2 linked regions of the Bradyrhizobium diazoefficiens genome follow. The protein of the gene in region 2 binds, or shares a complex with, the protein of the main gene of each other region. Links are inferred from orthologs where the notes say so. Each region holds a gene or a part of one and is shown on either strand. Other genes may lie near its edges.

Region 1 (10,108 bases), 1.1 Mb from region 2 along the record:
GCCGCAGGGGTCAGAGATCTGGCTCGATGGCGGCCACAATGCCGAGGGCGGCCGGGTCGCCGCCGCCGCACTCGGCGATCTCGAAGAGCGGGTGTCGCGGCCGCTGGTCGTCATCGCCGGCATGATGGCCAACAAGGACGCGCGGGCGTTTCTCGCCAATTTCGCCGGTCTCACCCGCCACATCATCGCGGTGCCGATTCCCGACACCGAGAATGCGATGCCGGTGGATCGTCTCGCCGACGCCGTCCGCAGCCTCGGCATGCGCGTCGAGATCGCGCCCGGCATCGAAGCCGCGCTGCGGGCCTTGTCGAAACTCGCCTACGAAGTGCCGCCGCGCATCCTGATCACCGGCTCGCTCTATCTCGCCGGTCACGTGCTCGGCCTCAACGGCACGCCTCCTGCATAGTCGGTCTCGTGTCCCGGACGCGGTGCGGCGCGAAGTGCCGCTCCGCAGAGCCGGGACCTACCCTCGCCACCTGGGCCCCGGCTCAGCGGTGCATCATTTCATGCTGCGCCGCGTCCGGGCCACGAGATCGCAGTGTCGGCAGCCCCGGCTATCGTGACGTGCATCCGTTCCCGCATGTCGTCGAAGCCGGCACGCCGGATGCGCGCTACGCGGTTCTCGAGTCGACGGTTGGTGGCTGGCAGGTGACGTTTCGCCACGTCGCTTATGATCACGAGGCGATGGCCGAGTTGGCGCGCCGCAACGGCCAGCCGGAGCTAGCGAACGCGCTCGCGACCGGGTGGATCAAGTAGTGCCGCTTCGCTCCATCCGGGCCATGGTTTGACTTCCTTATGAGTGTGCTTGTTATAGGCGTACATATCAAAGAGGGAGCGCGCCATGAACGACGGACATGTCTGGCGATACGAATATGCCATCGAGACGTCTGCAACCGCAGCGACGATCTGGAGCATTTTTCGCGATGTGCCCGGCTGGAAAGACTGGAACGCAGGCATCGAGCGGATTGCCATCGACGGACCGTTTGCGGCAGGCACCTGGTTCACGATGAAGCCCCCCGGCGAGGAGGCGCTACGTTCGCAATTGATCGAGGTTCGCGAGGATGTATGCTTCGTCGACGAGACGCGGGTCGGCGATCTCGCCATCAAGGTCGCCCATCGTATCGAGCCGCTCGGACCGGCGCGCACGCGCATCGTTTACGCCGTCGACGCCCAAGGGCCGCAAGCGGCCGAAATCGGTCCGGCCGTTGCGTCAGATTTTCCAGAGGTTCTCGCCAGTCTCGCTAAACTCGCCGAAACGAGATCGGCATGATTGCGGTCCGCAAAAATGAAACGGCCGGCGCTGAGCCGGCCGTTTCGAAATAATCTTCTGCGACGTGAATCAAACCGCCGACGTGATCCACTGCTGAAGCTTCGCCTTCGGCGCCGCGCCGACCTGGCGGGAGGCCATCTCGCCGCCCTTGAAGATCATCAGGGTCGGGATCGACATCACGCCATACTTGGACGCGGTCTTCGGGCTCTCGTCGACGTTGAGCTTGACGATCTTGACCTTGTCGCCCATCGCGCCGGCGATCTCGTCGAGAGCGGGTGCGATCATGCGGCAGGGGCCGCACCACTCGGCCCAGAAATCGACGACCACGGGGCCGTCCGCCTTGAGCACTTCGGCTTCGAAATCGGTGTCGGAAACCTTGCTAACGGCCATTGGAGTACCTCACTCGGTTAAACGAATCGGCGCGACGTGGAATCGCGCCCGGGATCATGCCGTCAACCTATGAACGGCCCCTTGCCGGGTCAAGGACGCTCACACTGAGATGAAGGGATGCCAGCGCCGCGTCCAGCGCGGGGGCTGAAATCTCCATGTATTCAAGGGCCTCAGTCCAGAGCAGGACGGCGCGGATCGGCTTTTGGGGATAAAGCCGCGCCAGCACCGCCCGGTACAGCGCAAGCTGTCGGACATAGGCGGCGGGCGCCTCGGCCGCGCTCTTCGGCGCCATCTGATTGGTCTTGAAATCGACGATCAAAACCTCGTCCGGACCAACGACCAGCCGGTCGATTTGCCCCGACACCAGTGCCGGCGACCTTCCTGGCCGGTCGAGTTTACCGACGATGGCGACCTCCGCCCGGCTGCCGGCGGCAAAGACGGGCGCAAAGCGCGGCTCGGCGATCAAAGCGAGCACCTTGTCGGCCAGCGTGACGCGGTCGGCCTCGCTCCACTCCGAAGCATTGCGCGCCATGAAGCCGAGCGCGGCGTCGCGCCGGCGCTCTGCGGCGATGTCCGGCAGGGATTGCAGCAGCCGGTGCACCAGGGTGCCGCGTTGCAGCGCCAGCGCGCGCGACTGGACTGATTCGCCTGATCGTACCGCGCGGCCTTCCTCGGCGGACTGGCCGGACGGGCGCACCAGATCATCGTCGATGGTCTCGCGCGGTGCCGGCGTCCGCAGCCAGTCAGGCAGCGCGATCGTCTGGTCCACGGACATCGCTGGCGTGCCGACCGCAGCGACATCCTCTGCCCGGGCGAATCGGGTCACCTTGCCGAGCGGCGTTTCTATTGTCTGCTTGTCCAGGCCGGAGCCGGTGAGCCCGGTGTCGATCAAATCGTACCAGCAGAGCTTGCGGACCGTCCTCATGTTGCCGGGTATGCAGCCGCCGACGATCAGCCGATCGGCCGCACGCGTCATCGCGACATAGAGCAGGCGGCGGTATTCGTCCTCGGTCTCCTCGAGCATCGCTTTGCGCGCCTCGACCACCGGCTTGGGATCGTCGGCCTTGCGCCCGGCCCAGACCACGACCTCGCCGCCATTGCCGCGCGGCACGTGGATCAGCCGAACCCGCTGCGAGTCCGCGGGCGACGACGTGGTGTCGACCATGAACACGACCGAAGCTTCGAGACCTTTGGCGCCGTGCACCGTCATCACCCGCACCTCGTCGCGCGTGATCTCCATGTCGCGCTTCACTTCGGTGTCGGCCGAGCGCAGCCAGGCCACAAAACCCTGCAGCGAGGCCGGTCCCTTGCGCTCGCAGTTCAGCGCCAGCTCCAAAAATTCGTCGAGCGCGTCATTGGCCTCATGGCCGAGTCGGCGCAGGATGCGCGCACGACCGCCATCGCCGCCGAGCAGCCAGGCGTAGAAGGCGAACGGCGTTTCGTCGCGCGCACGGGTCTCGCAGACTTCCAGGCGTCGCAGCGCGGCCGCGAACTTCTCGCTCCCAGCCGCATGCTCGCCGAGCGCGCGGCGCAGCGATCCCTTGCGGTCATGGGCAAGCCTGAACAAATCGTCCTCATCGAGACCGAACAGCGGGCTCTTCAGCGCCACCGCAAGCGCGAGATCGTCCTGCGGCAGCAGCAGCGCGTCCGCGAGGTTCATCAGGTCGATGATCGCGATGTGCTCGGTGAGCTTCAGCCGGTCGGCGCCGGCGACGGGAACGTTGGCGTGCTTCAGCGCCTGGATCACCGCGTCGAACGCATTGCCGCGCCGGCGCACCAGGATCAGCATATCCCCGTAACGAAGCGGGCGACGTTCGCCTTCGTGCCCCGTCAGCGTGCCGCTCTCGACCAGCCGCTTGATCTCGTTCTGGATCCGGCGTGCGAGCTTGACCTCGGGACTGGTGACCGCGACGCCGTCGAACGGTGCGCGCCAGCCCTCGATCTCCTGCCGGTCATCGGCCTCGGCAAGGTCCCACAGTTCGATCACGCTCGGGCCGGCGTCGGCGAGCGCATTGTGCAGGGGATGGCCGATCTCGATCGAATGGATGCTCTTGTAGATCGCGGGATCGCGGAAGACGTGGTCGACCGAATGCAGGATGGTGGCGCCCGAGCGGAACGAATAGGTGAAGGCGACCGGATCGAATTTCAGTCCAGCGGCGGTGAATTTACGATGCAGCTCGCGCCGGCGTGCGTCGAATTCGTGTGGCGCCGCGCCCTGGAACGAGAAGATCGACTGCTTCTCGTCACCGACGGCGAAAACCGTGCGGTTCAGCCCCTCGCGCGCGCCTTCGCCTGCGGTGAATTCGGAAATGATATGCGCGACGATGTCCCACTGCCGCGGGCTCGTGTCCTGCGCCTCGTCGATCAGCACATGATCGACGCCGCGGTCGAGCTTGTAATGCACCCAGCCCGAAGCGACGCGGTTGAGCATCGCCAGCGTCTTGTCGATGAGATCGTCGTAGTCGAGCAGCCCGCGCTCCTGCTTCTCGCGGCGGTAATTTGCGGCGGCGGCGGTCGCGATGTGCAGCAGAGCCGCGGTGCGGTCGCGCATGGTGACCGCGCGGCGCTTCTCGATCAGCCCACTGACGCGCTGCGCCTCGTTTTCGAACAGGCGGGCGACGGACGGGTTGTGATCGCAAAACTTCTTGGTCAACACCGCCTTGCGCGGCAGCTTTTCGTCGGTGAGGAAGACGCAGAGATAGGCGTCGACCTGCGCAGCGCCGGAGAACACCTTGGCCTCGCGAAGGCGGCTGGCCTGATCGTTGTCGGACTTGCTGCCGTCCTCCAGCGCGAAGGCGATGTCGTCCCAGCGCGCGCGTGGCAGGAACGGGCCGTCGAGAATCTCGGTCTCGACATCCTCGATGCGGTCGCTCGCATCGACGCCCAGCACGGCCGCCATCTGCTCGGCCGCGGCGCCCGCGTTGCCGGCCTCGTCGGTCCAGGCCATGAAATGGTCGCGGCTGAGACAGGCCTCGCGCACGACCTCCTTGAAGGTGACGTCGGCGGCGCTGGCCATCGCGGTCAGCAGCGCGCGGCCGGTGACGCTCTCCGGATCGTGCGCGGCCTCCAGCAGCACTTTTAAATTGGCACGCTCCATCATGTCGGTCTGGTCGCGCTCGTCGATCACGGAAAAGCGCGCCGGTACGTTGGCCTCGAACGGGAATTGCTGGAGCAGGCGCGTGCACAGCGCGTGGATGGTCTGCACTTTCAGCCCGCCCGGCGTCTCCAATGCGCAGGCGAACAGTTTTCGCGCCTCGCGGCGCAGCTTTGGGCTGGGATGCGGAATGCCGACGGCGCGGATCGCGGCATCGAGCGCGGTATCATCAAGCGTCACCCAATGGCCAAGCGTCGTGAACACGCGCTCGGCCATGTTGGCGGCGGCGGCCTTGGTGAAGGTGATGCAGAGGATCTTTTCCGGCGGCACGCCCGACAGCAAAAGGCGAATCACGCGCTGCACCAGCACATGGGTCTTGCCCGAGCCGGCATTGGCCGACACGAAGGCCGACGCGGTGGGATCCGACGCACGCGCCTGGCGCGCGCGCACTTCATCCGGGATGGGTCGGGGCGCCTTCACCATTCCTCGATCCCCAGGCCGCCGGCCGCGGACCATTCCTTGATGCGGGCGAGATCGTCATAGGCGCCGTAGCGGTTGGACCACATCGGCAGGTTCAGCGAGGTATACGGCTGATTCTCGTCGTCAAACGCCCGGATCAGCGCCTCGAGCTTGGCGCGTGCTTCAGCGGCGGCCGTGTCCGGCGGAATTGGCTCGTCACCTTTATTTATCTTGAGCTCGAGGATGCGCTCCTCGCCCGGCGGATTGTTGCCGCTGAGGCGGACATAGACCAGCTGGCTCACGCACGAACCAGCGTCGATATCGGGAAATCCGCCCTCGCGCAGGATCGCCGCCTCCAGCGTCAGTTGCGGCGACAGGCCCATGCGGACCTGCTTGCCGGTCGGCGGCTGCCCGGTCTTGTAGTCGAGGATGGCATAACCGCCGCCCTGGCGCCGCTCGATGCGGTCGGCGCGGGCGGAGAGGCGGAAGCTGCGCTCGGGACCGAGCGGGATCGAGATCTCGCCGCGGGTTTCCGCCGTAATCGACTCGATCGCACCGCGCCGCGCGCTCTCCCATTCGCCGAACCAGCGCGCGATGCGCTGAAAGCGCGGCCACCACAGCGCGCGCGCTTCAGGGCGCTCCATTAGCGGTGCAAAATACTTCTCGCCGATCGCGCGCAGCACGCGCGCGGGATCATCAGGCAGATGCGCGGCGAAGGTTTCGGTGAACTCGCCGAGCGCGTCGTGGATCGCGGAGCCGCGATCGGCGGCCGACAGCGGCATGTCGACGGGATCGAGGGCGTCGAGCCGCAAAATGTGCTTGGCGTAGATCGTGTAGGGATCGCGCAGCCAATCCTCGATTGCGGTGACCGACATTTTCAGCGGCCGCGTCGCGCGCGGCGGTCGCGGCTCCGGCTGCTGGATCGGCTTGACCTCGGCGGGCTGATCCAGCGCGCTGGCGAACTGCACGTATGTTTCGCCGGCGCGAATGGCGGCCTTCCAGAGCTCTTCGCCCGCCACTGCCTCCAGCCGGTGCAGGAAGCGCGAAGCCACCGCCGGCGCGCCGCCGGCCTTGGCGGAATGGGTGAGGATGACTTCGTCGCCGCCGAGCAGCTGCGCGAAGTCGTGCGCGGAGAGGCCGATGCGGCGCTCCGGCAGGTCGAGGCCAAGCTCGTGCCGCATCGGCCGGCTCAGCCAGGGATCGATGCGCGGCGCCGGCGGCCAGACGCCTTCGATCAGGCCGCCGGTGATGATTCGGTCGACCTGCATCAGACGTGATTCCAGCGGGCCATAGATCTGCAGGCGCGCGCCGGGCTTGTCACGCCGGCGCACGGCGCGATCGTTGAATGCGGTCTGGAAAACGTCGGCGTAGTCGGGCAGCGGCACCATCAATCCGCTGGTCGTGCCGCCGCGCAGGAGATCGTCGAAGGCGCCGGCGAGCGCGAGGCCTTCGCGCTCCTCGAAAGCGAGTGGAATGCCCTGCTCGTCGCGCGACAGCTCGATCAGGATCTTGCGATGGCGATGCGCAAGCTCGGCGAAATCAAATGGTTTCGACGATGCCAAGCTCTCGATCGGCGCCAGGACTCTCTGCAAGGCATCGACCAGGGCCTGAATACGATCGAGATCCTCCGCCTTGAGACGGGCGCGCGGCTCCGCGCGATGGAGCGCGGACACCTCGCTGCGCCACAGCTTGGCCAGCTCCTCGCGAAAGCGATTGAATTCGCGCAGCAGGCCGCTCGTCCCCGCAGGCGGGCGTGTGCCGCGCAGGACCGCAAGCTCGAGATCTTCGATCGCCGTCTTCCATGCGCCCGATGCGCGGCCGAGCCGGCATAGCGGATGCTTCAGCATCGCCAGCAGCGTCGGCGGCTCCAATCCCCTGGTTGCGGCTTCCGCCGCGAGGCGGGCAAAGACGCCGGCCGAGGTTTCCATCAGCACGTCGCCGCCGGAATCATCGAATGCGAGATCCCATCGGGTCAGCGCCGCCATCACCCGCCGCGCCAGCGCGCGATCGGGCGTCACCAGCGCCGCCGATTTGTCGAGATGCCGCGCCTCGCGCATGGCGATGGCAATGGCGAGCGCTTCCATCTCGGGGTTGGGCGCTTCGACCACGGCGAGATTTTTCATGCCGCCCGCGATCTTCGCGGCGACCTCCGGCTGCTTCAGCCGGTCGTGCCAAACTTCCGTCTTAGCGGATGGCCGCATTGATTCGGATGCGAGCAGGTCGCGGCCGCCCTCCGCCGGCGGCTGCAGGATCTCGACGTCGCCGCGCTTGATGCCAAAGCGATCCAGCAACGCGTGCATCGCATATTGCGGATGGTTCGACGCCGGATGCTCCGCCAATTTGCCGAGCGAATCGCGCACGCCGCCGATGGTCCGCCAGGCGTCGTCGTCGAGATCGGTGTCGAGCCCCGGCAGCGCCACCGCGCCATGGGGAAGCGAAGCAACCGCATGCAGGAATTTTGCGGTGGCCGGCATCGAGCCGGTCGAGCCGGCCGCGATCACGGGACCATGGGGATGCGCGGTCAGCCGTTTGGCTTCCGCCGCGATCAGGAGGTCGCGGCGTGCAGCGGGCTCGATCCGGTTGATCTCGGCGAGATGGTTCGGCCAGGCGATGCGCGCGATGCGCAAAAATTCGAGCGAATGTTGCCAGTAGCGGTCGAGGTTATCAGGCACGAGGCCATCGAGCGCGCTCCAGTCGACGCCACGCGTGACCATGTCGTCGATCAGGCGCGCGAGGTCACCGGCCAGCGCCAGTGTCGAGGCGGGGCCGCCGACCACCAGCGGCGCCAGCACGGGGCCCTTGGCCCAGGCCGCGACGAGTTGCGCCAGCGTCAGCCTCCGTTCGAGCTCGCCCAGCCGCGGCGGAATCTCGAGCGGCGTCGCGCCGGAAAACTGTTCGCCCTCGTCGGCGAAGGCCAGCTCGTCCTCGTCGATATCGCCGAGCGCGACGATGCGCGGCAGCACCACCGCGTCGGTCTTCATCTCGTCGAGGAAGATCTCGCGGACGACGCGCATGGCGCGCCGTGTCGGCAGGTACAGCGTCGCATCCGCAAGCCGCGCCGGTTCCTTGCGCGCCTCGAAGCCGTCGACCAGCCGGCCGTCGAGCAGGCTCGATACGATCGTGCGCAGGAACGGAACTGAGACTGGAACGCTGAAAACGCGCATGGGCTGCCTGATTCGAGGATCAGGCGCCAATATAGGGATGCGGGGTCAAATGGTCATGGGGAGAGGCGGAGTCGTCCCCGCTGTTCGCTCGACCGGGACAGGTCTCGTAGGGTGGGTTAGACGGCGGCTGCGCGAAGCGCAGTCCGATGGCGTAACCCACCCTACGGCACCGTGTTTGGAGCAGCCTTACGCCACGCTCTCCAGAAACGCCTCTTCCGCGGCGTGCACCGCATCCGGCGTGCCGACATGCATCCAGACGCCGTCGAGGCGAAGGCCGAACAGGCGTTCCTGCTCATTGGCGCGGTCGAACATTTTGGTCAGCGAGAACTCGCCCTGCGGCGCGTCGGCGAAGATCGAAGGCGACAGGATGGCCGCGCCCGCATAGACGAACGGGACGATCTCCTTTTCCTTGCGCTTGCGCAGCGCACCGTCGGGCAGCATGCCGTAATCGCCGCGGCCGCTATAGCCGATGCTTGTCGCCGTCGGCGCCATCAAGAGCAGGATGTCCATGCGCTCGGGGTCGAAGGTTTCCGCAAGCCGCGCCAGATTGGAGCGCACACCGTCGATCCACAGCGTGTCGGAATTGACGTGGAAGAACGGCGCATCGCCGAGCAGCGGCAGCGCCTTGACCACGCCGCCACCGGTGCCGAGCACCTGGTCGCGCTCGTCCGAGATGGTCACGCGCGGATGCTGACGCAATGCGGTGTGGTTGATGATCTGGTCCGGGAGGTAGTGCACATTGACCACCGCCTCGGTCACGCCCGCCCGGCCGAGCTTGTCGAGCACGTGGTCGAGCAGCGGTTGTCCCGCCACCGGCACCATCGGCTTCGGCATGTTATCCGTCAACGGACGCATGCGCAGGCCAAACCCTGCGGCGAGCACCATGGCCTTGGTCGGTTCGACGGACATCCTCTGCTTTCTCAGACTTGGCTTTCTCAGACATCAGAATTTCGCGTTCACAGCAATCCTAGCACGAGGATCAAGCCGCCGCACCGCATCTCAGCCGCCTTAGCCAGCCGCCGTGACGGTTGTACGACGTGTGTTGCCGTCACGCCCCGACGGCTGTGGACCGCGGCTTTTTCTTCCTGTCGCCTTGCTTGAGAAAATTGACGCCGATCTGGTCGCCATTGACCCAGGCCAGTTCGCAGCGCCGGTACGCAAGTCCGGTGGACGACAGCACCAGAAAAAATTCCTTCAGGTGCAGACCTTCGACGGAGCCGTCGATGGTCAGCTTCGCGCCGCTTTCGGAGACATCCTCCATCGTGCATTCGCGCCGCCAGGTGCCGTCGATGCCCATCATCTGGGCCGGCATCCCACGCTCGAAAATAACCCGACTGTTCCCGCGATGGTCCGTTTTGACCGCCATCTGCCCTTGCTCCAGCCCGGATCTGTCCGGCTGCCTGCGGGCGATGATACTGGCGCGATGGCTAACAGCCGGTAAACCGGTTCCGGCTCAGGATCGGGGCGGCGGGACGTTGGCGAGGTACCAGTCGCGCAGATGCTGAAGCGCCGGATGCGCCAGCGAACGCTGGAGATAGGTCCAGATCCGCGGCTGGTGGCGCAGATAATGCGGCTTGCCGTCGCGGCGGTTGAGGCGGGCGAAGGTGCCGAGCAGGCGCGTGTTGCGCTGCGCCGACATGATGGCATAGAGCTCGGCAAAGCCGGCCGGATCGAAGCTCGCATCCTCGGTGCGGCGCGCCTTGATGTAGCGCGACAGCAGCGTCAGCTCGA
Region 2 (10,174 bases):
CGAACACCGGCGCGACGATCAAAACGGTGGCCATGCGGTCCTCCCCTCACGGGGAGACAGGCCGACCACCCCACGCGCTTGTCGATGATGCCATCATGCCGGTGTTTTGCCCGACGTGTCAAAGGAAATTCGTAAAATCCGCAGGCGCGGGAAGGTTCGCAAGGCCGCCAGGGCCCTGGCTACGGTGCATGGGGTTGTTTTCGCGTTTTGACCGGAGGGGGCGCCCCACCCACCGCCATCATCCCCCGCGAAAGCAGGGATCCAGTACGCCGCGGCTTATCGAGGAACTACGGGGGCCTCTGGAATACTGGGCCACCCGTTCAAGGCGGGGTGGCGACAGCGGAGAAGACGGCAGGCCACCCGCCTGTTGCCCGGAGCGCACAGCTGCCCGTATTCGCCCCGGCCCTCGTTGCCAACCAACGCCCGTTCACCCACTATTCTCCCGACTCGCATTTTGGGAGGATCGATGCCGGCGTTTCGCTTGAAGACATCCTTGGCTGCGGCAACCTTTGGGATTGCCCTGGCCGTTCTGGTCCAGCCGGGCACGGGCTTCGCCTACACGCCCGAGCAGCAGCAGGCCTGCACGCCGGATGCGATGAACCTGTGTGGCGAGTTCGTTCCGAACGTCGATGCCATCACCGCCTGCATGATCCGGAAGAAGGCGCAGCTGTCGCCGCAATGCGCGATGTTCTTCCGGCGGGGGCCGGAGCCGGTCGCGGGTGCACCGACCAACATCAAGCCCGTCGTCGCCAAGAAGACCAAGCCGAAGGCCAGGAAGAAAAAGACCAACGACGGCTAGCGAGGCGCGTTCCCTTCGCGAAACTCTCGAGCCCCTCGCGTCAAAATGACGCGAGGCCGCACCAGCCACGCGACAGCCACCGGACTCGTTTTGTTCGCGTCCCTCGCGCGCGAACCTGCAGCAATTGCCGTTGCGTTCGATGGCAAAGACCAGCGCGAGAGTATGCCCGGTGAGGTTGCAGGCCCGCCTTTCCCGCGTGATTGCCTCAAAACGCACATTGCCTGCGTGAACGGCGATTCATGACGGTTCGTTTCCGTCGTCGCGCGGCGCAGTGTGACTCAAAAGCCAACACGCCTTGTTATTTCGTGGCTGTAACGCCACCGCCGACAAATTTTTCTTTCACGAATCAGCGCGGTGATTCATTTTCGCCATCTGGGGTCAATCTGGAGGCCAGAGGTATGAACGTTATTGTTTTTGCATCGCGTAAAGGCGGCTCGGGCAAGAGTACCCTGGCCGCACATCTCGCCGCGCAGATCAAGGCGACGAAGCCTATTCTGCTCGTCGATGCGGATCCGCAGGGCTCGCTCACGCTGTGGCACAAGTTGCGTGGCACCAACGAACCGCCGATCAAGTCGGCGGTGAACTCCGTCAGCGGCATCGTCTCGGCTGCCAAGCGCGACGGCTATGAATGGGTGTTGATCGACACGCCGCCGAACCTGTCGGCCGTGGTCGACGACGCCATCAAGAACGCGACCATGGTGGTCATTCCGGCGCGGCCTGGCGTGTTCGACGTCAACGCGGTGCAGGAAACCATCCAGATGTGCCGCGCGGCGCGCAAGCCCTATGCGGTCGTGCTCAACGGTGCACCGGCGCGTCGCGACGAATCCGAAAGCCCGATCGTCACGATTGCCCGCGAGGCGCTGGCGAAATTCCGCGCTCCGGTGTGGGGCGGTCAGATCACCAATCGTTCCGATTTGTTGATGGCACTCAGCCACGGTGAAGGCGCGCGTGAGTATCAGGCCGAGAGCCGTGCTGCTCAGGAAATTGCAAGGCTGTGGGCGGCGATCGAGCGTTCAGTGAAAGCTATTCGCGGCACGGTGTCGGCTTCCGGCGCAATGCACAAGCAGGCGGCATAATTTCATCAATCATTTCCCCGGACAAAAAACGCGCGGATGTCCGCGCGTTTTGCGTTTCAGGGACTGATGGTGAAGTTACGCCACCATCAGCATGTAGAACACGATGACCGGCGACAGCGTCAGGATCACCGACCAGATGCCGACGGCCCAGAGGATGTCCTCGGTGGAAAAACCCTGCTGTCCGGCGTCGTCAAAGCCCTGCTGTCCGGCGCCGTAATGCGACGCCGCATCATTCTGATTGTTCAAGTTCGCCCCCGCGATTTCTTCGCTTATGAGGTGAACGATACGGGGGATGTTTTAAGATTCCGGCTCGCAACTCCGCTCGCATTTTGAGCGCATTTGTGACCTCGGCTTAACCATGCAAGCGGTCTCTCGTCATCAGGCTAGCCAAACCCGAAACAGCAGCACCGGCATCAGGCCGAGCATCACGGCCCAGAAGCCGAACGACGACACCACCAGAATTCCCTGCAAGAGATCGGCGGGCGCGAAGATTTCAGCCGCCGTCGGGCGAGCACGTTGCCCCATGGTCGTTCCCCTGTTTGAAGACTTTGCGGCGGAACGATAGGCGCCCTTGCGTAAACGAGGCGTGGATGCGCCATGCGGCGGATGCGAAGGCCGTTCGCGCCGCGTTAACCACGGGCACGCTCTTTCACGCCCTCTCCCCGCGAACAGCGGGGAGATGCGACAGGAGGAGCTACGCCGCGATTTTCATTCGCCGCTCGATCTCGCGATCAAGTTGGGCTGCGAGCTCGCTGCTCACCTCCACCATCGGCAGGCGTACCTCGGGGCTGTCGATCAGGCCGCATCGCCACAGCCAGTACTTCGCCGGCGCCGGGCTCGGCTCGGCGAACAGCAGGCGCGTCAGCTCCGCGACCTCCTGCCAGCGCGTCAGCGCCGCATCCTGGTTGCCGTGCTTCAGCTCGGCATGGATGGCCGCGAATGTCGCGGTCTCGAGATGGGCAGACAGCAGAATGCCGCCGTCGGCGCCGTCACAGAGCGCCTCGAAATAATTCGCGTCCTCGCCGGTGAGCACGCGAAAGCCCGCCGGCCTGTCGCGCAGCAGCGCGATCGACTGCTCGCGGCTTGCGCCGCAATCCTTCAGCCCGACGATGTTGGGATGCTCGGCGAGCCGCAGCAGGGTCTGGTTGGTGATGCCGACGGCGCAGCGATAAGGAATGTTGTAGAGCGCGAGCGGCCAGGCGGCGTGATCGGCCAGCGCCTCGAAATGCGCGAGGATTCCGCGCTGCGACGGCCGCACGTAATAGGGGCTCGCAATCAGGTAACCGTCGATCGGCCAGTCCGCGGTCTCGTCGAGGCGGTCCTTCAGCCGCGACGTATCCGCGCCGGAGAGGCCGAGGCAAATCGGCACAGTGCGGCGGCCGGCCGCCATCTCGTCGCGGACGATGGCGACGAGGCGTTCGAGCTCGGCGTCACGCAGCGTCATGCCTTCGCCGGAGGTTGCCCCCAGGATGAAGCCGTCGACTGCCTGTGTGCAGTAGTGCCGCGTCAGCCGCCGCAGCGACGTCTCGTCGAGACGACTGTTCCGAAACGGCGTCACCAGCGGCAGCCACAGCCCGTGCATGTGTGTTTGCAGATCAGTCATGTTTCTTCTCCTTCTCTGAAAAAAAACCTGAGACGGAGGGCACATGAAAAAACCCCGTCCAGGCGGCGGGGTTTTCGGGACTTGTTGCGATGACGAAGCGTGTCTAGCGCGCGCAAAAATCCGAGGCCCCGGGATGGGGACCTTTTTTCGAGACGATGGCGCACGACTTCGTGATCATTGGCAAATGATGCTGGGTATGCCCAAAACTGTCAATACACGCGGAGGGCGAATACCGAATTGGACGGAAAAAAAGCCGGGCTCAAGAGAGCCCGGCTTAAGGTATTGGCCACGTGAGGCCGACACAATCACCTTCCAAGAGGGATTACTGAACTCCCGCGCCACTGGAGGAGGGGGACAAATGCGCAACGCGAAGGCTCAGCGTAGAAACATTATGGGCTTGACCCGCGCCATGCAGCAAGCGTCCAAGCCGCATGTCAGACATGCGGAAATCAGGAAGGCCAGCGCTGCGCCTTGCTCACCACGAAGTCGCGGAACACTTGCACACGCGCGACGGTCTTCAGCTCTTCCGGATAGACGAAATACGTATCGAGCTGGATCGAATCCGATTCGCCGAACAGTTGTACGAGACGACTCTGTTCTTCGATCAGATAATCCGGAAGCGCCGCGATGCCGAGGCCCTGCTGGCAGGCGCGGACGAGGCCGAGGATGTTGTTCACCCTGAAATAGGCCTCGCGCGGACCCGAGCCGTTGCGGCCGGCTTCGACCAGCCAGTTGCGGTTCTGCAGGTGCGGCGCGAAGTTGCCGTCGGCGAGCGTGATGATGCGGTGGGAGTCGAGCTCCTCCAGCGTCCGCGGCGTGCCGAAGCGCTTGATGTAGTCCGGCGAGCAATAGGCGTGGAAGCCCATCGCGAAAAGCTTGCGCTGGATCAGATCCGGCTGCGTCGGCTTGCGGGTGCGGATCGCGACGTCGGCCTCGCGCATCGACAGGTCGAGCTCCTCGTCGGTAACGATCAGCGAGATCCGGATCTCCGGATAGAGCGCGGTGAATTCACCGAGCCGCGGGATCAGCCAGTTGATGCCGACGCCGGGCGTGGTGGTGATCTTGAGATCGCCGCTCGGCCGCTCGCGGCTGTCGGTCAGTTTCGCGCGCGCTGCCTGGAGCTGCATGAACACGTCATGCGCGGTGCGGAATAGCAGGTCGCCTTGCTCGGTGAGAATCAGCCCGCGGGCGTGGCGGTGGAACAGCGAGACCGAGAGCTCCTGCTCCAGCGCCGAGACCTGGCGAGAGACCGCCGATTGCGACAGGCCGAGCTGCTCGCCCGCATGCGTGAAGCTGCCCGCTTCCGCCGCCGCGTGAAACACCTTCAGCTTGTCCCAGTCCATGTCCGTAAATCCGTCGCGTGTTCGAGGCATGATCGTTATTCCGCTGCCGCGCGCTCGCTGGCGCGCAGGGCCAAGAATCGTTCGGCCTCGAGCGCTGCCATGCAGCCCAGGCCTGCGGCCGTCACGGCCTGGCGGTAGGTCTCGTCGGCGACGTCGCCGGCGGCAAACAGGCCGGCCACCGAGGTCGCAGTCGAGTTCGGGGCGACCTCGACATAGCCCGACGATTTCAGCTTGATCTGGTCTTTCACGAGCTCAGTCGCCGGCGCGTGGCCGATGGCGACGAAGACACCGTCGGTCGGCAAATCGGTCAGGGCGCCGGTCTTGACGTTCTTTAATCGCACATGAGTGACCTTGTTCGGGTTCTCGGTTCCGCAGATCTCGTTGACGGCTGAGTCCCAGACCACCTTGATCTTCGGGTGCTTGAACAGACGCTCCTGCAGGATGCGCTCGGCGCGGAAGTGGTCGCGGCGATGCACGATGGTGACCTGCGAGGCATGGTTGGTGAGGTACAGGGCTTCCTCGACCGCGGTATTGCCGCCGCCGACCACCACGACTTGCTTGTTGCGGTAGAAAAAGCCGTCGCAGGTGGCGCAGGCCGATACGCCGCCGCCCTGGAATTTCGTCTCGGAGGGCAGGCCGAGCCAGCGCGCTTGCGCACCTGTGGCGAGGATCACGGTTTCGGCGAGGTAGACGTCACCCGAGTCGCAGGTGAGGCGGAACGGGCGCTGGCCGGTCTCCAGCTTGGTGACCAGGTCGGTGACGATCTTGGTGCCGACATGGACCGCCTGCTTCTCCATCTGTTCCATCAGCCAAGGGCCTTGGATCACGTCGGCGAAGCCCGGATAGTTCTCGACGTCGGTGGTGATGGTGAGCTGGCCGCCGGCCTGCATGCCCTGGATCAGGATCGGCTCGAGCATCGCGCGCGCCGCGTAGATCGCCGCGGTGTAGCCGGCGGGCCCTGAGCCGATGATGACGACCTTTGCATGAACAGGAGCGGACATTTCGACGGACGCCTTTCACGGGGGATTTGCAGCGCGGGCGCGGAACGTGCCGGGAGGCCTCACGGAGGCGCTGAAATATCAGAGCTAATCTAAGCCTTCTGGTGAGCTATGCAAGAATTGCATTCCCAATCGGCGGATTTTTCCAACAAGGAACAAAAGTCGGCTGGGGTGAACGCGCAATAAAATTGCGCAAGCGGGCGTGACTGGGCTATGAGGATTGCATCAGACCACCCGATACCGCCATAAAGGCCAGGAGTTCCAATCACGTGTCGCGGAACCTTGACGAGATCGACCTGAAAATTCTCACCGAGATCCAGGCCGACGGTCGAATCACCAATGTCGAGCTTGCCAAACGGGTCGGTATTTCGCCCCCGCCGTGCCTGCGCCGGGTCCGGGCGCTCGAAGAGGAGGGCTACATCCACGGCTACCGCGGGCTTCTGGATGCACGAAAGCTCGGCTTCGACGTCACGGTGTTCGCTGCCGTGCACCTCTCCAGCCAGGCGGAAGCGGATTTGCGCGCCTTCGAGGAGTTCGTCCGCGCCGAGCCGCTGGTTCGGGAATGCTGGATGCTGTCCGGCGAGGTCGATTTCATCCTGAAATGCGTGGCGCCGGACATGGCGACCTTCCAGGATTTCGTCACCCATCTGACCGCCGCGCCCCACGTGCGCAACGTCCGGACGTCGCTGGTGCTGCACAACTCAAAATACGAGGCGGCCGTGCCGCTGGATGTAAAGGGAAGAAGATAGCAACGGCAACGCAAAAACAAAAAGGCCGCGCAAATCGCGCGGCCTCTTCTAACTTCAGCGGCAAATCCTTACCGCCACTCCACCTTGGTGATTTCATACGCCTTGGCGCCACCGGGTGCGTTGACCTCGACGGTCGAACCCTTCTTCTTGCCGATCAGTGCGCGCGCCAGCGGCGAGGTGATGGAGATACGGCCCTTCTTGGCGTCGGCCTCGACCTCGCCGACGATCTGCCACACCGCCTTCTTCTCGGTGTCCTCATCGACCAAGGTCACGGTGGCGCCGAACTTGATGGTGTCGCCGGAGAGTTTGGAGATGTCGATAATGTCGGCGCGCGCGAGCTTGTCCTCGAGCTCGGCGATGCGGCCCTCATTGTGGGACTGCTCTTCCTTCGCAGCATGATATTCCGCGTTCTCCGACAGGTCGCCGTGCGAGCGCGCCTCGGCGATATGCTCGATGATGCGCGGACGGTCCTCGGACTGGCGCTTCTTCAATTCTTCCCCGAGCGCGGCAAAGCCGCCCGCTGTCATCGGAACCTTTTCCATCTTCTCTCTCGTCCTTCGATCGTGCGCCCCCAAAACGCGGATGGGCGCCCGCAACCTTGATTCGTCGGTCTTTCCGACGCTCGACGCCTGAGCGGCCGGACGTCGACAGATATGGGCTTGGCAACGGAACAGAACTGTCACATGATCGGACAGTTCCTCCGGCCAATGTGGCTTCATCGCCAGTCACTTAGCGGAGGCTGGGCCGTCGCTAATGATCAGGTCTCTGAAAAGTAGCTCTGTAAGGTCCGAACCTCAAGGTCCCCGCCCAGATAGGCCCTGATGCCCTGTGCGGCGGCCACCGCCCCGGAAAGAGTGGTGTAATACGGCACTTTATGCAAGAGGGCCGCGCGCCGCAGCGATCGGCTGTCGGCCAGCGCCTGCGGGCCTTCGGTGGTATTGAAGACCAGCTGGACGTCGCCGTTGGTGATGGCGTCGACGATATGCGGCCGGCCCTCCAGCACCTTGTTCACCTTCTCGGTCGGGATGCCTTCGTCGGTCAGGAAGCGCGCCGTGCCCGACGTCGCCAGCACCTTGAAGCCGAGTGAATGCAATTCGCGAACGGCTTCGGCGATTCGGGTCTTGTCGCTTTCGCGCACCGAGACGAACACCGTGCCCTTGCGCGGCACCCGCGTGCCGCCACCGAGCTGGCTCTTGGCAAAAGCAACTGCAAAGGAGCGATCGATGCCCATGACCTCGCCGGTCGAGCGCATCTCGGGACCGAGCACCGTGTCGACGCCGGGGAAGCGGGCGAACGGAAACACCGATTCCTTCACGCCGACATGCTTGAAGTCCGCCTTCTTCAATTTGAAATCGGCAAGCTTCTCGCCGGCCATGACGCGCGCCGCGATCTTCGCGACCGGCGTGCCGACCACCTTGGCGACGAACGGCACCGTGCGTGAGGCGCGCGGATTGACTTCGAGTACATAGATATCGCCATCCTTGATGGCATATTGCACGTTCATCAGGCCGACGACGTCGAGGCCGAGCGCCAGCTCGCGCGTCTGCCGCTCCAGTTCCTCGATCATTTTGGCATCGAGCGAGTGTGGCGGCAGCGAGCAGGCGCTATCGCCGGAATGGATCCCGGCTTCCTCGATGTGCTCCATGATGCCGACGATGAAGGTGTCCTTGCCGTCGCAGAGGCAGTCGACGTCGATCTCGGTCGCGTCGGACAGATAGCGGTCGAACAGCAGCGGGTTCTTGCCGAGCACGGTGTTGATCTGCCCGGTCTTGTCGTTCGGATAGCGCGCCTTGACGTCGGCCGGCACCAATTCCGGCAGCGTGCCGAGCAGGTAATCGCTGAGCTGGTTTTCCTCGCGGATGATCTGCATGGCGCGACCGCCGAGCACGTAGGATGGACGCACCACCAGCGGCAGGCCGAGATCGGTGGCGACGAGGCGGGCCTGCTCGACCGAGTAGGCAATGCCGTTCTTCGGCTGCTTCAGGCGGAGCTTGTCGAGCACGCGCTTGAAGCGGTCGCGGTCCTCGGCGAGGTCGATCGCATCGGGCGAGGTGCCGAGGATCGGCACTTCGGCGGCTTCCAGCGCACGCGCGAGCTTGAGCGGAGTCTGGCCGCCGAACTGCACGATCACGCCATGCAGCGTGCCGTTGCTGCGCTCCTTGGCGATGATCTCCAGCACGTCCTCGGCGGTGAGCGGCTCGAAATAGAGCCGGTCTGCGGTGTCGTAGTCGGTCGACACCGTTTCCGGGTTGCAGTTGACCATGATGGATTCATAGCCGGCATCATGCAGGGCGAAGCAGGCGTGACAGCAGCAATAGTCGAACTCGATGCCCTGGCCGATGCGGTTCGGGCCGCCGCCGAGGATGATGACCTTCTTCTTGTCCGAGGGCGCGCTCTCGTCCGCGGGCGCGCCTGCGAACGGCGCCTCATAGGTCGAGTACATGTAGGCCGTGGGTGAAGCGAATTCGGCGGCGCAGGTATCGATGCGCTTGTAGACCGGACGGACGGCGAGGGCGTGGCGCTTGGCTGTCACCTCCGCCTCAGTTGTTTCCGCGAGCACCGCGAGCCGCGCGTCGGAGAAGCCCATGGTCTTGAGCGAGCGCATGCCGAAGGCGTTGCCCGGAAGGCCGTTCTTGCGAACCTTCTCCTCTATGTCGACGATGCCACGCATCTCGCTGAGGAACCATGGATCGATCTTGCAGGAGTTGAAGATCTCCTCGTTGGACCAGCCGAGCCGCATCGCCTGCGCGACCTGCAACAGGCGATTCGGCGTCGGTGTTCCGAGCGCGGCGCGGATCGCGTTTTTGTCGTCGCCGTGGCCGAGGCCCTCGATCTCGATTTCGTCGAGGCCGGTTAACCCCGTCTCGAGCCCGCGTAGCGCCTTCTGAAGGCTCTCCTGGAAGGTGCGGCCGATCGCCATGACCTCGCCGACCGACTTCATCGACGTCGTCAGCGTAGTGGAAGCCCCGGGGAATTTCTCGAAAGCGAAACGCGGGATCTTGGTCACCACGTAATCGATCGTCGGCTCGAACGAGGCCGGCGTGGCGCCCCCTGTGATGTCGTTGGCGATCTCGTCCAGCGTGTAGCCGACCGCGAGCTTGGCCGCGACCTTGGCGATCGGGAAGCCCGTCGCCTTGGAAGCCAGCGCAGAGGAGCGCGACACACGCGGGTTCATCTCGATCACGACCATGCGGCCGTCTTCCGGATTGACGCCGAACTGCACGTTCGAGCCGCCGGTCTCGACGCCGATCTCGCGCAGCACCGCCAGCGAGGCGTCGCGCATGATCTGGTATTCCTTGTCCGTCAGTGTCAGCGCCGGAGCAACCGTGATGGAGTCGCCAGTGTGCACGCCCATCGGATCGAAATTCTCGATCGAGCAGACGATGATGCAATTGTCCTTCTTGTCGCGCACCACCTCCATCTCGAACTCTTTCCAGCCGAGCACGGATTCCTCGATCAGGACTTCGTTGGTGGGGGACGCGTCAAGGCCTCGCTCGATGATGTCGAGGAACTCTTCCTTGTTGTAGGCGATGCCGCCGCCGGTGCCGCCCATGGTGAAGGAGGGGCGGATGATCGCGGGCAGTCCGATCTCGGACAGCGCCATCA

What was found.
Region 1: the proteins of trxB (region 2) and trxA are in contact, whole or in part, in a crystal structure (PDB 1F6M), measured with the Escherichia coli proteins. The link is inferred for Bradyrhizobium diazoefficiens from one-to-one orthologs.

Annotation. Positions count from the first base shown.
Region 1 is NZ_JAENXS010000001.1:2,115,503-2,125,610, reverse strand. What follows is about bases 1-2,755. They hold trxA (thioredoxin), read right to left. Parts: upstream 1,661-2,755; coding sequence 1,340-1,660; downstream 1-1,339. Other genes in these bases: addA (double-strand break repair helicase AddA), read right to left, coding at 1,728-2,755; JJE66_RS09925 (SRPBCC family protein), read left to right, coding at 842-1,270; JJE66_RS09935 (folylpolyglutamate synthase/dihydrofolate synthase family protein), read left to right, coding at 1-406. Outside these bases: more of addA, read right to left, coding at 2,756-5,237; double-strand break repair protein AddB, read right to left, coding at 5,231-8,377; JJE66_RS09905 (nucleotidyltransferase family protein), read right to left, coding at 8,564-9,286; JJE66_RS09900 (PilZ domain-containing protein), read right to left, coding at 9,426-9,743; tRNA (adenosine(37)-N6)-threonylcarbamoyltransferase complex ATPase subunit type 1 TsaE, read right to left, coding at 9,831-10,108. UniProt on the Escherichia coli protein: Participates in various redox reactions through the reversible oxidation of its active center dithiol to a disulfide and catalyzes dithiol-disulfide exchange reactions.
Region 2 is NZ_JAENXS010000001.1:973,671-983,844, reverse strand. The notes cover bases 3,840-6,660. They hold trxB (thioredoxin-disulfide reductase), read right to left. Parts: upstream 5,823-6,660; coding sequence 4,857-5,822; downstream 3,840-4,856. Other genes in these bases: greA (transcription elongation factor GreA), read right to left, coding at 6,637-6,660; JJE66_RS04595 (Lrp/AsnC family transcriptional regulator), read left to right, coding at 6,089-6,568; JJE66_RS04605 (LysR family transcriptional regulator), read right to left, coding at 3,928-4,851. Outside these bases: JJE66_RS04635 (AEC family transporter), read right to left, coding at 1-34; JJE66_RS04630 (hypothetical protein), read left to right, coding at 467-799; JJE66_RS04625 (ParA family protein), read left to right, coding at 1,198-1,875; JJE66_RS04620 (hypothetical protein), read right to left, coding at 1,951-2,121; JJE66_RS04615 (hypothetical protein), read right to left, coding at 2,254-2,400; JJE66_RS04610 (4-hydroxy-tetrahydrodipicolinate synthase), read right to left, coding at 2,570-3,478; more of greA, read right to left, coding at 6,661-7,110; carB (carbamoyl-phosphate synthase large subunit), read right to left, coding at 7,326-10,174.